Regions from separate parts of the Brevibacillus sp. NRS-1366 genome, predicted to be linked through region 1. Evidence: riboswitches for the same ligand, from Rfam matches in the RefSeq annotation. Region 1 holds a riboswitch; the other holds the start of a gene.
The links. Region 1 has a riboswitch for cobalamin ahead of ACIFQN_RS14980 (energy-coupling factor ABC transporter permease). Riboswitches for the same ligand answer to the same signal wherever they lie in the genome.

Region 2: another riboswitch for cobalamin. It lies ahead of ACIFQN_RS17420 (5-methyltetrahydropteroyltriglutamate--homocysteine S-methyltransferase); the one in region 1 lies ahead of ACIFQN_RS14980 (energy-coupling factor ABC transporter permease).

Annotation. Positions count from the first base shown of each region.
Region 1 covers NZ_JBITPN010000021.1:150,523-158,364, reverse strand. The annotation lists gene ACIFQN_RS15000 (Ger(x)C family spore germination protein) at 1-871, opposite strand, end outside; gene ACIFQN_RS14995 (spore germination protein) at 868-2,250, opposite strand; gene ACIFQN_RS14990 (GerAB/ArcD/ProY family transporter) at 2,240-3,340, opposite strand; gene ACIFQN_RS14985 (quinone-dependent dihydroorotate dehydrogenase) at 3,486-4,577, shown strand; cobalamin riboswitch at 4,709-4,907, shown strand; gene ACIFQN_RS14980 (energy-coupling factor ABC transporter permease) at 5,062-5,826, shown strand; gene ACIFQN_RS14975 (energy-coupling factor ABC transporter substrate-binding protein) at 5,823-6,107, shown strand; gene cbiQ (cobalt ECF transporter T component CbiQ) at 6,104-6,907, shown strand; gene ACIFQN_RS14965 (energy-coupling factor ABC transporter ATP-binding protein) at 6,904-7,758, shown strand.
Region 2 covers NZ_JBITPN010000022.1:163,861-171,702, forward strand. The annotation lists gene ACIFQN_RS17395 (cytochrome d ubiquinol oxidase subunit II) at 1-699, opposite strand, end outside; gene ACIFQN_RS17400 (cytochrome ubiquinol oxidase subunit I) at 696-2,042, opposite strand; gene ACIFQN_RS17405 (DUF2306 domain-containing protein) at 2,230-2,844, opposite strand; gene ACIFQN_RS17410 (TetR/AcrR family transcriptional regulator) at 2,996-3,598, opposite strand; partial or broken gene ACIFQN_RS17415 (acyl-CoA thioesterase) at 4,094-4,586, opposite strand; partial or broken gene ACIFQN_RS17420 (5-methyltetrahydropteroyltriglutamate--homocysteine S-methyltransferase) at 4,610-5,787, opposite strand; cobalamin riboswitch at 5,896-6,094, opposite strand; gene nrdF (class 1b ribonucleoside-diphosphate reductase subunit beta) at 6,193-7,152, opposite strand; gene ACIFQN_RS17430 (serine hydrolase domain-containing protein) at 7,169-7,842, opposite strand, start outside.

The DNA of each region.
Region 1 (7,842 bases):
ACCCATTCAAGTGAACCAAAATGCGAAAACGAGGGTCCACCCCTGTTTGTATAGGTATAATTTCTACCCGCACACTTAGAATGCGCAGCGTCGCCTTCGGTTTATTGTTTTCACGAATGATTAACCCGGCAAACTCCGTATGTGGGTTTAGCCAGCGAAGTCCCAGCAAGTCTTGGCTAGGAAAAAAACCGTTCCACTTGCCTCGGTAAATCGTATGAACCCCATCAATGGTGAGACGGGAGATATAGTTGTTGTTTTCCTTCCAGGCTTGCGTATAGATCGATATGTTCGGCATGATGACGGTGTTGCTGGGCTCCCAAAAGCGGGAAATAAAAGTGTAATACCGAATGGGTTCAATAAAGGATCGCTGCTTATACACATCCTGCGGTTGGTGCAAAAGGGAGGTTAGCGGTGAAAAGCCTGTAATCGAATGGTTGCTGAGCACTTCGGCAATCGGCTCTTTTGTTCCAAAGACCCACTTTGTGTAGCGGAGAAGTCCATACCGATTCAAGATGTCAAAGGTAGGCAGTATATCTTTTTTTAACATGCGTTCGTGGTAAATGAGTGTGGACACAAAGCCGCTAAACAAAGGGATTTGCGCATTTTTTTGCATGTTATCCATAGCGCCTTGTAATGTTTCTCCTCTTCCAATCGAAACCACAATGGGTGGTTTGGACGTACCAGGCGACTCCTGCTTGGCTACAGTCGAGAGATCTGCTGATTGCGCGTACAGGACGTATTCATTATTCACATAGTCGATTCCGAGAGCAGACAGGTAGTTCAAATCCTGGATCGATTTTTGATCCCAGCAGCCACTGACAAAGGTCAGAGACAAAAGGAGTAAGAAGCTTGCCATCCATCGCCGCTTCATTTCAAACCTCCTTTGCTATTGCCGTTTTGTTTAAAAATGTAGATCAAAGGACGAAACAAGACTTTCACTAGAGTCATCAGAAAGTTGGAAGAGTGATTCAACACATAAGGTCTTCCAAATGATGTGAGCGTAGACAAGTAGTAGACCATGATCAAGAGGCTGATCACAAAGCCATAGATACCCAAGATCGATGAGAGCAGAAAGACAGCAAAACGAGAAACGGTTACGGCTCCGCTCAAGGATTGATTGATCAGGGTAAAGGAAGCGACGACAGTCAACGAGCCGATGAACAGCATAGACGGCGAAGTAATCCCTGCTCGAATGGAGGCATCGCCAATAATAAGTGCACCTACCAGAGCGAGGGTTTGCCCGACTGTTTTGGGCAGACGAGCCCCCGCCTCACGTAAAAATTCAAAGATAAACAGAATCCCGAACAGCTCCATGGGGGCAGAGAACGGTAAGCCTCGTCTCCCTTGAGAAATGGTGGCAAGCAATTGGAAAGGAAACTCTTCTACATTGTAAGAGGTGAGAGCAATCCAAAATCCCGGTAAGAAGACAGCGATAAAGATTCCGCCCAACCTCAGAATACGCTCCAGCCACACAAAAACAATCGGATATTGATCATCCTCGGGAGATTTGATCAGCTCCAGGAGGGTGACCGGGGCAATCAGGGCAACAGGAGAACCGTCAATTATGACGATTGCTTTTCCTTCAAACAGCATGTAAATGGCATAATCGGGACGACCCGAATAATCAACAAGCGGAAACAAGGAGTAGGTATGGTCGCTCAGCCTTTGTTCCAAAATGGCGCTGTTGATGTTTTTTTTTGCTTTGCAGTCCAAAAGCCGCTCCCGCATAGACTCCACGAGGTCTAAAGGCGCAGCATCTCTCATGTATAGCATCGAGACTCGGGTCTTGGAGCGTGTTCCCAGTGTAAACGTCTCACAAGCTAGTGAAAGCGTTCGAAGTCGTTTGCGTATCAATGCTACATTAGCGTTAAGATCCTCTACGAACCCGTCTCGGGGGCCTTTGATGGATACCTCTGTATTTGCTTCCTCTGTATTCCGTTGAGGGCGATTGGAAATATCCCACGTAAAAGGCGGAGAATCCCCCAGAAACAGCAATAAGTCTCCTGCAAATAATCGCTCTACCCAATATTCCTGATCATCAATAAGAGGAATGAGTGGCAGCGAGCGGATGTCACCCTTGCCTAGGGAGTGTTTCAGCTGTGGAAGCACGACTTCGTGCATTTGCCTGATATTAGCAAGCCCCTCGCAATAGATGGGCAGGATGGTTTGATCATCACTTGAAACCAATCGCAAAAAGCTTACATCTGCACAATGAGCAAAGACTTCTTGTAATTCGGCTTCACGACTCATGCCCTGTATCCTCCTGTCTGGTTGATCTCCTCAGGGCTACGCCAGCAAGTAAGAGTGTAACGATTACGATTACGATCAAAAAGAGAGGGTAATACACCTTTGACAAAAACGAAACAAAGGCCATATCGCTAAAAGGGAGGCTGGTAACGGCAATCAAGCTTCCTCCCAAAATGATCAGAAGAAGCCAACGCCTCGATGCAGAATGGATTTGCAGAAGCTCACAGATTAACAAGAAGCATAACGAAATGCGTATAAACGAGCCGGAAAGCCATTGATAGATGGCAAAGAACTCCATATTCTCGATATCTTTACCGATAGTCAATAGGCGCCATTGTTCAAAGGCAGGGAAACGTTGACGAGTCGATTCAATAGGTCCAAACTCCGCGATCGCACCTGTCAACGGACTTATGGTCAGCACGACAATGATGAATACCATGATCAAGTAGTGAGTCAATCGCAAAGGTGCTCGCACATGATGCTGGAGTAGCAGCAAGATAAACAATTCCACAAATCCTCCACCTACATACACCATCCCGTGAAGCATGGGGGTGACCCCGTGTTGAAACAGCGGCAGCAGCAAGCTGTAATCCTTTTTGGGAATATTGCCAAAGGCTACGAAAAAACCAAGGATTGCTACAACTGGCAGTAAGATTCCAGAGGTGATCCCGAGAGGTGCAATCCCTCCGTGGGCAGCAATTACGCAAAAGATGATCAGTGCCAGCGCTGTCACCCATTCAGGTGTATAGGGCAAATAGTTCACGGTCGTCCATGTTTGTGTATCAATCAGGCTGACTAGTGCCATCAAATACAAGGCGAAAATAATCGGTGTGAGCAGCAGGTAACTGACGAACTTGCTAGAATGACGCGTGACCCATGATTGCAAAGACTGGCGATTGAGGCGACGGCTGATAAGAGACAGGAGGCATGCCCAAACGGCAAAAGGGACAGCTGTCAACAGAACACCCAACCATGAATCACGTCCCGCCTTGCTCAGCAAAAGGGGGATGACTGTTACGTGATTGGAGATTCCCACTGTCAGCATAATCATCATGATTGCTTGGCCAATCCCGATCTTTCCGTCCACTTTCATAGCGGCTCTTTTCACCTCCATGATTGGTGGTGTTGTTATGATTTGCCTGCCAGCCTGGAAATATGTATCACGTATAAAGCTTACCCACCTTACACAAAGTGTGGTATTCTACAATGAGGTAAAACGGAGCGAGGAGTGCAACCAGATGTATCAGCTTATACGAAAGTATCTGTTTCAGCAGGATACAGAAGAGATTCATGAGAAGACGATTCATGCCCTGAAGCTGGCGCAGGATTTGGCTCCAGGCAAAAGTGTGTTGAAAATGATGTACCAACGAAAAGATGAGCGTTTGGAAACAAAGCTCTGGGGCCTAACGTTCCCCAATCCGGTAGGTCTGGCTGCCGGTTTTGACAAAAATGCGGAAGTGTACCATGGCTTGGGTGCTTTAGGGTTCGGATTTGTGGAAGTAGGAACACTCACTCCGCAAGGTCAGCCAGGCAATCCCAAACCGCGAGCATTCCGCCTTCCTGAGCATCAAGCTCTCATCAATCGAATGGGATTCAATAACCAGGGCGCGTATTTGGCTTCTCAGCGCCTGATTGACTACGCTTATTCTGACATTCCTATCGGCATCAACATCGGAAAAAACAAGCTGACTCCGAACGAAGAAGCTGCCAGCGATTATAGCAAGTGCATGGACATGCTCTATGCGTACGGACATTATTTCGTAATTAACATCAGCTCACCGAATACGCCTAATCTCCGAGATTTGCAGGAGACAGAGAGCTTGCGTGTGCTCATTCGTACTGTGCGAGAAAAAGCCGCGGAGATGGAGGTCCGCGGAGTGAAGCGAAAACCCATTCTCTTAAAAGTCGCTCCTGACATGTCAGATGAGCAAATGCGGGATGTGGTGCAAGCAGCTGTCGAGGAGGGCATTTCCGGGATTATTGCCACGAATACGACTCTGTCCCGTGAAGTGGTCAAAGCTCATCGATATGCCGAAGAAGCAGGAGGATTGAGCGGAAGGCCACTTACAGAACGCTCTACTGCTTGGGTAAAAGAGATTTATCAGGAAGTGGGCGACAAGGTCCCCGTCATTGGAGTAGGCGGTATTTTTACGGGTGAGGATGCTTACGAAAAAATTCGTGCAGGTGCGAGTCTTATTCAGGTATACACCGGCATGATCTACCAGGGCCCTGGTATTGCCAAGCAAATCAATAAAAAGCTGCTGCAATTGATGAAGCGGGATGGATTTACCCATATAAGTGAAGTAATTGGGGTAGATGCAAAATCATAGCAGATAATCAATGAGCGAGCCGATGCTGTCATTTGCGCAGCTTCTCGGCTCGCTTCCCTTGTTTTCCTCTCTTTTTCTTTACCCACCTTTTGGTTATAATGAAAGTGGACAATTATTTATTGTCCGAAAATTTGATATCGTTGGCCTTAGGTGCCTTTATGTATATGCGAAACATAAAGGGTAACAGGGAATCGGGTGAAAATCCCGAGCGGTCCCGCCACTGTAACCAGGGAGTTCTCTTTGAAAGGAAACCACTCATATTTATATGGGGAAGGACAAAGAGCGCATGGATCTGGAAGCCAGGAGACCTACCTATAAGCCACACCCGATTACCTTCGCGGAAAGGAGCGGTGATTACGAGACAATATGGCTGAAAGGTTTTGGTCTATTGTTTTGTGCGCGCAAATCTCGTCTTCGTGTAGATGGGATTTTTTTTGTACATTCGATTCGTACGTTAAAGGAAGAAAGAGAAGGAGGAAGTCGAATGAATCGGTCTCGGATCATTTCTACATGCCTATTGATTGCCGGATTTGTTTTTTATTTTTTAGTGAATGAACCTCAGACAGGGCATGCAATGCACATTATGGAAGGGTATTTGCCTTTTTCCTGGGCGCTGTTTTGGTGGGTAGTCTTCTTGCCATTTTTTATTCTCGGGTTGCGCTCGATCCAAAAGATTGTAAAAGAACATCCAGAAATGAAATTGCTCCTGGGTGTGTCAGGGGCATTTGCCTTTGTATTGTCGGCACTTAAAATTCCTTCTGTGACGGGGAGCAGTTCACATCCGACCGGAACTGGTCTGGGCGCCATCATGTTCGGTCCTCTGGCGATGTCTGTTCTGGGCAGCTTGGTGTTGTTGTTCCAGGCGCTTCTATTGGCGCACGGAGGCTTGACTACACTGGGTGCAAATGCCGTATCCATGGCTGTAGTCGGCCCGATGGTGGCATACGGAATCTATCGCTTGATTATGCGTGTGAATGGCGGGCAACGTCTTGCTGTTTTTGCGGCAGCGGCCTTGGCCGATTTGGCTACCTACGTAGTTACCTCGATTCAATTGGCTCTGGCGTTCCCAGCGGAATCGGGTGGGGTTCTCGCCTCGTTTGCCAAATTTGCCGGCATCTTTGCTTTTACCCAGATTCCTTTGGCGATCAGTGAGGGTCTTTTGACCGTACTTGTCTGGAACTGGTTGCAATCTTACAATGCAAAAGAGCTGTCCCAATTACGGCTTTTAAAACGGGAGGAATCGCTGTGAAAAAGGGATTAAACTGGCTGTTACTCTTGGGAGTAGTAGTACTAGCGGTGCTGCCGCTGCTATTGGTTCAGGATTCGGAATTCGGTGGCGCCGATGGTGCAGCAGAGGAAGCCATCAAGGAAATTTCACCTACATATGAGCCGTGGTTCCAGCCGCTTTTGGAGCCGCCAGGGGGCGAAACAGAGAGTCTGTTGTTTGCTGTCCAAGCCGCATTGGGTGCAGGTGTTATCGGATATGCGATGGGATTGTACAAGGGACGGCTGGATAAGTCGAAAAAATGAATTGGCAGCAGCTCGATTCCCTTTCCTACCAAAATCAATTGAGGCACCTGCCGCCAGAACATAAGCTTTTATTCGGCAGTGTGCTGCTGCTGCTTGTTCTCTTGGGTCATTGGCTGGTACAAATGCTCGTCTTTATTTGGATAGGGGTGTGGGTCGTTGGATATGCCCGCATCCCTGTGCGTTCCTATTTGCTGTTTTTGCTGCTGTCGCTTTCTTTTTTTGTAGCTGGTCTGCCTGCTTTATTGATTGATTGGATCAAAATGGGAGTGGCAACACCATCAGTAGAGGTGCTGGTATCATGGAAGCTCGGGTCTTATTTGTTCTATGTCTCTCCTACGGCTGTTAACAAGGTGGCCGTGCTATTTTGGAGGACGATGGCAAGCCTTAGCTGTTTTTCATTGATCTTGTTTACTGTGCCGTTCGCAGAAATTTTGCAGGTATTACGGCGGATCGGGATACCTTCCATTCTGACTGATTTATTGATGATCATGTACCGCTTTATCTTTGTCCTGCTGCAAACGTCCTATCAATTGTGGATTGCGCAGCGTTCACGTGGTGGTCATCAGGGATTCAAAGCAATGCTGCGTGATGTAGGGATGCTGGCAACTCAGTTGTTTGTTCGGGCCATGCGCAAGTACGAAGCGCTGTACAAGGGTATGGCAGCCAGAGGATTCTCAGATAGTTTTGACGTACTCAGTTTGCATACGCATTCCCGCTCACCCCGATATGAATGGGAGTCGGCAGCGGGGTGTATCATGCTGATTGTGCTTGAGTGGTGGACAGGAGGTTGGGGGTTTTGACTTCGTGGTTATTGGCGTTTAATGATCTGCACTATACGTATCCAGGTGGCAGGGGACCAGTCCTGCGAGGGGTGACCTTTGGGATTCCCGAGGGGAAAAAATGTGTCCTTCTCGGGCGCAATGGCTGTGGCAAGTCCACACTCTTTCTACACGGAAATGGAATTATCCAGCCACAGACAGGACAGGTCTCATGGAGAGGCAAACCATTCGTTTACAAGCGCTCAGCTTTGCAGGAGATGACACAGCGAGTAGGTCTGGTCTTTCAAGACCCCGAGCATCAATTGATCGCCAGCACAGTCTCGGAGGATATTTCGTATGGCTTGTGCAACCGCAACCTGCCGCCAGAGGTAATTCGAGCAAAGGTAGAGAATATCCTGGACGTGTTCGGGATGAGAGAGCTCGCAGATGTGCCCATCCATCACCTGAGTCTGGGGCAAAAACGGCGGCTCGCACTGGCAGGAGTCATGGTCCTGGAGCCGCAATTGCTGCTACTAGATGAACCGACAGCCTATCTCGATCGTTACCAAACGAAAAACTTACTCCGAGAGCTGGATCAAATCCATCGAAGTGGAACAACCGTCCTGATGGCGACACATGATATGGACATCGCTTTTGAATGGGCAGAGTGGATTTGTGTGATGGACGCAGGCAAGCTGGTATTCGCCGGAGAGCCACAGGAGGCTTTGTCTAAACGAGAGATGCTGGAGAGCTTGCACCTCGGGATGCCGCTGATCGCAGAAGTGTGGGAGGCGCTGCCGGAATCGCTTAAACAAGAAGTCGGTGGAGGTATTCCCAGATCGGTCGATGAGCTGAAAAAGAGATTGAGTGGGCAGTTGGTCAGCAGCCGTTGAGTGGACGAAAAAGATAAAAAGGTATAAGGCAAGTTACAACATATTTTTATTTACGATGAGTTATGGTAATATTGGATAAAACGT
Region 2 (7,842 bases), on a different contig from region 1:
ATCAATCATGCGGGTATAATGCTCCGGATTATGCCTTTGTGTCTCAACCATAATGCCTATTACCGTAAGTGCTAATGGCCCCGCCCAAATTAAAGCGTATTTTCTAAGCAGTTTCGTCGCTTCCCCATCCTTTGCTTTGTCGGCATACCAGGTTAAGAAGACAGCGGAAATGTACAGGACACCCGCGATTGCCAGGACGACAATGCTCCAGGTTAATGGACTGGTAAACAAACCTAGATAATCCAATACAGGCTCACCGTTTTCTAGGGAGACAAAGCCGCCTTCAGAGATTGTCAATACAACGGACAAGGATGCGGGAATCAGCAAACCTGCTGCCCCATACATAAAAGAATACCCTTTATGTCCGCGTGAACCATACGATTCAAACGCATAATAACTCCCTCGAACAGCCAGCAAAATAATCGAAATACTTGCTGGTACCAGCAGTATGGTACCGTAGTAAAAAGCGGTCTTCGGAAAGAATCCAACCATTCCGACGAAGAAGAATACTAGAAACACATTCGTAATTTCCCATACGGGTGATAAATACCGTTGGATGATGTGTGTCAAAATGTGCTGACGGCCTGTCAGTACACTATACGCATTAAAGAATCCTGCACCAAAGTCAATCGATCCGATCATGACATAACCGAATAGAAAAAACCAGAGTACGGATATCCCGAGAATTTCCAGATTCATGACCAATCCCCTCCCCGTTCAGCTTGACGATCTGCGATTTCTCGCTCGATCGGGTTGCGATGAAACATGCGACGGAGGACGATGACACTTCCAATCCCAAGCACGATATAAACCGCACAGAAGAGGATGAGCATGAGACCGACATGATCGCTTGTTGTTGCGGCTTCCGATACCTTCATATATTTGTACAAAATCCACGGTTGGCGGCCTACTTCTGCAAACCACCACCCTGCTTCCAGCGCGATAAATGATAGCGGTCCACCAGCAACGATAACGGACCGAAACCATCTTGAAGAGATGAATTTCCAGCGCTTGCTTTTGCCGATTACGTACACCGCCGATAGAAGAATCAGGAAGGTACCAATCGTGACCATGATGTCAAAGAGATAGTGGATATACAGCGGCGGTGTTTCATCCTTGGGGAACTCGTTTAACCCTGTTACTTCTGCAAACGGATTGCTATGCGCCAAAATACTTAATGCGTAAGGAACTTTGATCGCGTATTTCACTTCCTTGCCATCCGTCACACCGAATAGTACCAGTGATGCCCCTTTTTCCGTTTCAAAGTGCCATTCAGCAGCAGCCAATTTTTCTGGTTGATATTCTACTAAATATTTTGCGGAGAAATCTCCAATGAGTAAGGTGGCTATTGAGAATAGCAATCCCAATTTCATAAAAAGGTACATGGATTTTTTATGATAAACATGATGGGAGCCTTTCAATCTGCGATATGCCGCTATTGCCGCCAAAACAAAAGCAGATGTCATATAAGCAGATACAAGCACGTGCCCCACTTTTGTTGGCATTGCGGGATTTAGCATGGCGAGTACCGGTTGTATATTGACCAGCTGACCATCAACAACATCAAAGCCTCGTGGCGCGTTCATAAACGCATTCACGATTGTAATGAAAACAGCTGACATGGATGCACCGATTGCGACCGGGATCAGCAAGAGCAGATGCTTTTTCTGATCTTTAAAGCGATCCCATGTATATAAATAGATGCCTAAGAAAATCGCTTCAAAGAAAAACGCGAAGGTCTCCATAAAAAGGGGCAGCGCAATCACATTCCCCGCTAATTGCATAAAGTTTGGCCATAATAACGTCAGCTGCAAACCAATTGCCGTCCCGGTCACAACGCCTACGGCAACAGTAATGACAAAACCCCGGGCAAGTCGCCTGGCAAGCAGAATATAATGCTCGTCGTTCTTCTTAATCCCTACCCACTGTGCGATCATGATCATCAGCGGAACGCCGACGCCAATGGTAGCATAGATGATGTGGAACGTTAATGTAAGTTCTGTTAAAACACGGCTATAAAATACAGAACCCCCGACCTCCATGGCTTTCCCCTCCTCAGCCTCTGAATATACGTCCAATAAGTGACAGGAGCATAATGCCCGCAACGATAAAGCTGATCCATATCAGTTTCTTTTCGTGCGTTCGATACATAACACCACCTCCGTTAACCAGCATGGCACCTCGTGTTCGTCATTCGTTTTCATGAACAAATGTAATGACGCAGATCGTTTATAAGAGTGCTTTTTTTCTAATCACTGCTTCAGCTACAAGCAGGTTCAGCATCCAACATAACCATACCGCTATCGTGTAGGCTGTTCCATAGGAAAAATTGAATCCTTTGTGAGTAATAGCCACAATGATATAAATCGTCATATTCGCAAAGGAAAGAAAGAAGCTCCGGATCATCCACTCACTATGTAAAATCATGTTTCGTTTTTTGATATACCAATAACCGAGTATCGTTGTCCCGAGCCATAGCGTTTCCAGGATGAAAAACCCTGCAGTACTCAGCCATCCACCGGTTGCAAACAACGAGACGTAAATTCCTGGAATGAAATTTAGAATAATCGACAAGACATACAGTCGGCCATTCCACCGGTGAAATGATAATGATTTGACCCGGAATCTCTTTATGGCTCCTAAAGGACCAGTGAGAAGCGAAACAATAGCGAGAGCAATATGAGCACGAATCATAAACACCCATAACGATTGATTTGCCAGAATCTGATCCTTTTTCGAGAGAAATGACTGGAAAGTAGGATCAACCAAAAAATTTTTTGAAAATGTATGCAATACCCACATGATCGAGATGATGAAAAGGGTTATCCCGATGATTTTTTTCATCTTACCTATCCTCCCATTGATTGTTTTGATTTGGACCGAATCGGACCGGACCGTCCGGTTCAATGAATCTATCATATATTCTTGTGAAAGGGATTTCTATGGACAAGTTCTTAAATTCTTGTGACGAAAAAAAGAACCAAAGGAGGGAAGTTTACCTCTGGTTCTCTTCTGAGTAATGCTGCAACAGTGCTTTTACATGCGTAATGCTATGATGGATATGTTCATTATTCAAAGACAAGCGACTCGCCATCACTGCACCTTCCATCGTCGAAAACAAAAAGGAGGCTAATGAATAAGAATCGATGTCCTGTTTCAATTCTTTAGACTTTATACCCTCTTCAATAATCGCTTGAATAAAAAGCAAGGTTTGCTTATAGGCTTCGGCGGCTTTATCATGAAGCTCTGGAAAACCAAAATCGGTTTCGATCGCCGTATTAAGGAGAGGACATCCCCCATCCACAGGAGGATTATGAACAGCATCTTGATAAACATAAAACATCGCGATTATTTTATCTGTCGCTGTCACCTTAGATTTCGTTGCTTCTAAGAAGAATCTCCAAATAATATTCCCCGCATATTCAAATGAGGCAATAGCGATTTCATTCTTATTTTCAAATCGTCGATAGATTGCACCTTTTGGTAGTCCTGTAGCTTCCATAATATCTTGGATAGAAGTTTGACTATAGCCCTTTGTATTAAATAAGGCTAATGAAGTTTGAATAATAAGATCACGCGTCTCGTCTACCTTATTCATTAATTTTCTCCCCCGTATGAGTCATGTACCGTCTATTATAACTAAAAAGATAATCACTTTACATTGCGAATAAAGCTTCGAAACATCTATCAACAAAAGAGTGCTTGAGTTGCACTTGCTTGCATTGGTTAGAATGCCTCATCGTTAAACTGATACTTCCATCCGCTTGATAAGTTTGTAATTGTCCTCTTGGCCGGCTCGACTGTCTACCAATTGTTGGGGTAGGCTGGGAATGACTCTCGGCAGTCTCCCCGTCATGCTGATCGTGCTGTATTTCACCGCGAAAAGATGGAAAGATTCCAGGTTTACAAGAAAAGTTCTTCATCCCCTCGACACTCTTTGTATGTGCTCTTTGTTCGTCATGGGTGTCGTGCTCTTGCTTCGTTCCCTTTGACGTGTTTGGATAGCGACCACCGATCATTTCAATACAGCATCCTCAGGAAACAAAAAAATCGCCTCTGCCCTGTTTTTACACCAGGCATGGCGATCTTTTTTTTACGCTTCCACTTTACGCTTCTTCCTCAGCTCATACCGTTCCTTGGCCTTCTCGTGTTGAAGCTGTTCCTCCTCGGTTTCGGCGATAACGGCCGGGACGAGGGCTGGCTTCCCGTCTTCGTCGAGGGCAATCATCGTCAGGTAAGCTCGTGCAGTCATGCGTTTGGTACCCGTCAACAGATTCTCCGATTCGACCTTGACGAATATTTCCATCGAGGTACGATGTGTCCAGGTCACATAGGCTTCCAGATTGATCGCCTCGCCTGTTTTGATCGGAGCCAGGAAGTCAAATGAATCGCTAGACACTGTTACGACGGGCTTGCGGCAATGCCGCATCGCTGCAATGCCGCATCGCTGCAATGCACGCAATTTTGTCAACATAGGCCATCACTTTTCCACCAAAAATCGTATTGTGATGGTTTGTATCTGGCGGGAATACGAGATCAGTCAAAAAGGTTTGGGACTGCTGAACCGGGCAAGATTGCACAGGCATCTGGTCAACTCCTCTTGCTGTTATCATGATTGCGCAGCCAATCGGTCGCGCACTGCCTGTGTTGCTTTCACCATATTTTTCAAGGAAGCAATCGTTTCCCGATTCCCTCTCGTCTTTAATCCACAATCAGGATTGATCCAAAATTGCGAGGGTGGCAGCACTTGGAGGGCACTCGTCACCATCTTTTCCATTTCTTCGATGGTAGGAACACGAGGACTGTGAATGTCGTACACACCAAGTCCAATCCCTTTGTCGTATGTGCATGTCTCAAATACAGAGACCAGTTCTCCGTGACTGCGCGATGTCTCAATCGAGATCACATCAGCATCCAGTTCGCTGATGACATCCATGAAGTCATGGAATTCGCAATAGCACATATGCGTATGAATTTGTGTTGTCGGCTCGACGCTGGATGTCGCCAGGCGGAATGCCCTGACCGCCCAATCCAGGTAAGCTCTTCTGTCCTTTTGCTTGAGAGGCAGTCCTTCACGCAAAGCTGGCTCATCGACTTGAATCATGTGTATTCCTGCCCGTAAATTACAGGCGGTTTTACACAACGGGAGCCGTACGACTGGACCCAGCCGTTTTTCGTAAAAAGGAATCCTCCCAGCTTTTCCCCAAAAAATTCCACCATGTCGGTTCGTTCAAACTCGCCATGCACAAGCACATCGAGCCCAATCTCTTCTTGAATGCCGATCCATTCCTTAATCTGCTCCTGGATGAAAGTCGCATATTGCTCGGATGACCATTCGCCTTTTTTAAACTGTTGTCTGGCCTGGCGCACTTCTGCCGTCTGCGGGAAGCTGCCGATGGTGGTCGTAGGGAGCAGGGGAAGTTTCCACTTTTCTTGCTGGATTTGCTGCCGTTCCTGAAACGGAACCTGGCGCATAGGTGACTCTGATTCCAACTCTTTGAGCGCTTGCTTTAACTCGGAACGATTTCTTGCTGGTGACAGCTGCAAACGCAGGAGCGCTGTTTCCCCCAATTTTTCGTCTGCAAAGGCCAATGTCTGTTTGATTTCCTCATCCAAATCGCTTTCGCAAAGCGTCGTAACCGGTACGTGCAGCAAACTGCTCGACGCTTGCAGCCACAACCGCTCCTGTGGCACTAGCTCTATGATTTGCTTGACCAGCTCCCATTTTTCTTCGAGAGAGCAGCGCCAAATGTTCCGTCCGTCAATGATGCCCGCTGCCAATACCTTCCTACCTATACAAAAAAGGCATCTCCAACGATCAAAAAGAACGTTAGAAATGCCAAATAAGCACTGAGATCACAGCATCCTAACACCTCCCTATCTCCCGTAGGTTAAGCAGTGTCGTCGAAACAGGCAGGTCTCCTGACTTGAGGATCATCATCAGCAAACGCCTTCCCAATCCATACGGATCAGTGGCTTCTCGTTGTGCCGACTCCCCTCTTACAGTGGCGGGACCGTGTCGGATTCTCACCGACTTCCCTTTTCATCCTTAGTCGTGATTCATTACCAAGGAACCTGTTCCCACTCCTATGAAGTTAAAATTATGAGTGAGGTTGTACCAGTAGACTAGCTGGCAACATCCTTTTCATACAGTAACATGCAAACCATTTTTTGTCATGTCAAACTTTTTCTTCACAAGGATGAAAATTGAAAATCATCATCCGTAAGCGGCTCGACATTCAATGTCCGAACGTAGCCATTGCCTTTTTTCGAGAAGAAATCATGCTGTTTGGTTTGCGTGCGGATACCGTTTAGCACAATCGGATTGACTTCTTCCTCGGGGAAAAAGGGATCGAATCCCAAATTCATCAAAGCCTTGTTCGCATTGTAACGAACGTAAGCCAGAACATCCTCGGCGAGACCAATTTCGGTATACAGAGCTTTTGTATACGCTTCTTCATTCTGATGCAATTCTTGTAGAAGTGCATACAGCTCCTCTTTTACCGCGGTTTGCTCGACTACGCTCAGGCGTTGGTACACTTCCTGGGCAAGAACGCCTACATAGAGTCCGTGAATGCTCTCATCACGTACAATCAGGTCAATAATCTCTCCGCTGCTCGTCATCTTGCCTTGGCCAGCCAAAAAGAGCGGGTAGAAAAAGCCGCTGTAGAACAGATAACTTTCCAAAAAGACAGAAGCCACCATCGCCATGTACAGATCCTTCTCCGAATGGATCTCCTGGTAACGACTTGAAATAAGGCTTGCTTTTGTTTGCAGGTAAGGATTTTGTTCAACCCACGTGAAAATATCATCGATTTCCTCAGTAGCAGCCAAAGTAGTAAAGATACTGCTGTATGATTTGGCGTGGATTTGCTCCATCATTCCCATGAAGGCAAGGACGGCTTTTCTTTGCAGCCCATCTACATGCTCCATGATTTTGGGCATACCTACTCCACCTTGTACCGTATCCAGCAAGGTAAGTCCCCCGAGTACCTTTTTGTATGTATCCCGTTCTGCCGGACCGAGCTCCATCCAGGACATTTTGTCATCTGAGAGCGGGATTTCATCGTCAGTCCAGAACTGCATAATGTTCTGATTCCAAAACGTCATCGTAAAGTCGTCGTCCGGCCTGTTCCAATTGACAGCTTTCATGTGTCGTACCTCTTCTCTATTTGCTTGTTGCGTCCTCTAAACAATGCATGATCCGATCTCCAAAGCCTCGGACATCTGTTAGATAATCGTATCCCGGAGGCGAACCAAAGCTATTAAACATGCGAACGGCCACGAGATCGTGCTTGGGAATAACTAAGAGCGTCACCCCTGTATACCCAAGAATTTGATACGACCCTTTTGGCACTCGATCACCGATCTCTGTTTGTTTCGCAGGCAAATCTTTGACAAACCACAAGAAACCGTTTTGCGGCAAGTCTTTATCGTTTAACGCAGGACTTTGAAGCGATGTTGCTAGGTCTATGATTTCTTTTTCTACTACTTGTTTTCCGGCAATCATCCCCCGCTTCAGGTGAAGATAGCCCCAGTACGCCAATTCCCTTGTTGAAACGTACATGTTCATCTGGTCACCAGCCGTACTTTCACTGGTGCGCCAGCTTGTATCTGTGGACAGTCGGATCACATCAACCAATTTCTCATTCATGTTTCCATACCATCCCGACTGCGTAAAGCCAAGTGGCTGGAAAACTTGCTCAAACAGAATTTGTGCGATGGTTTTGCCAGTCGTCTTTTCCACGATCCGGGCCAGCATCTCAATGCCGACACCACGATAGGACCAGCTGGTTCCAGGCGCGAATTCACGGTAAATCCGATCTTCCCTCATGTGAAGTC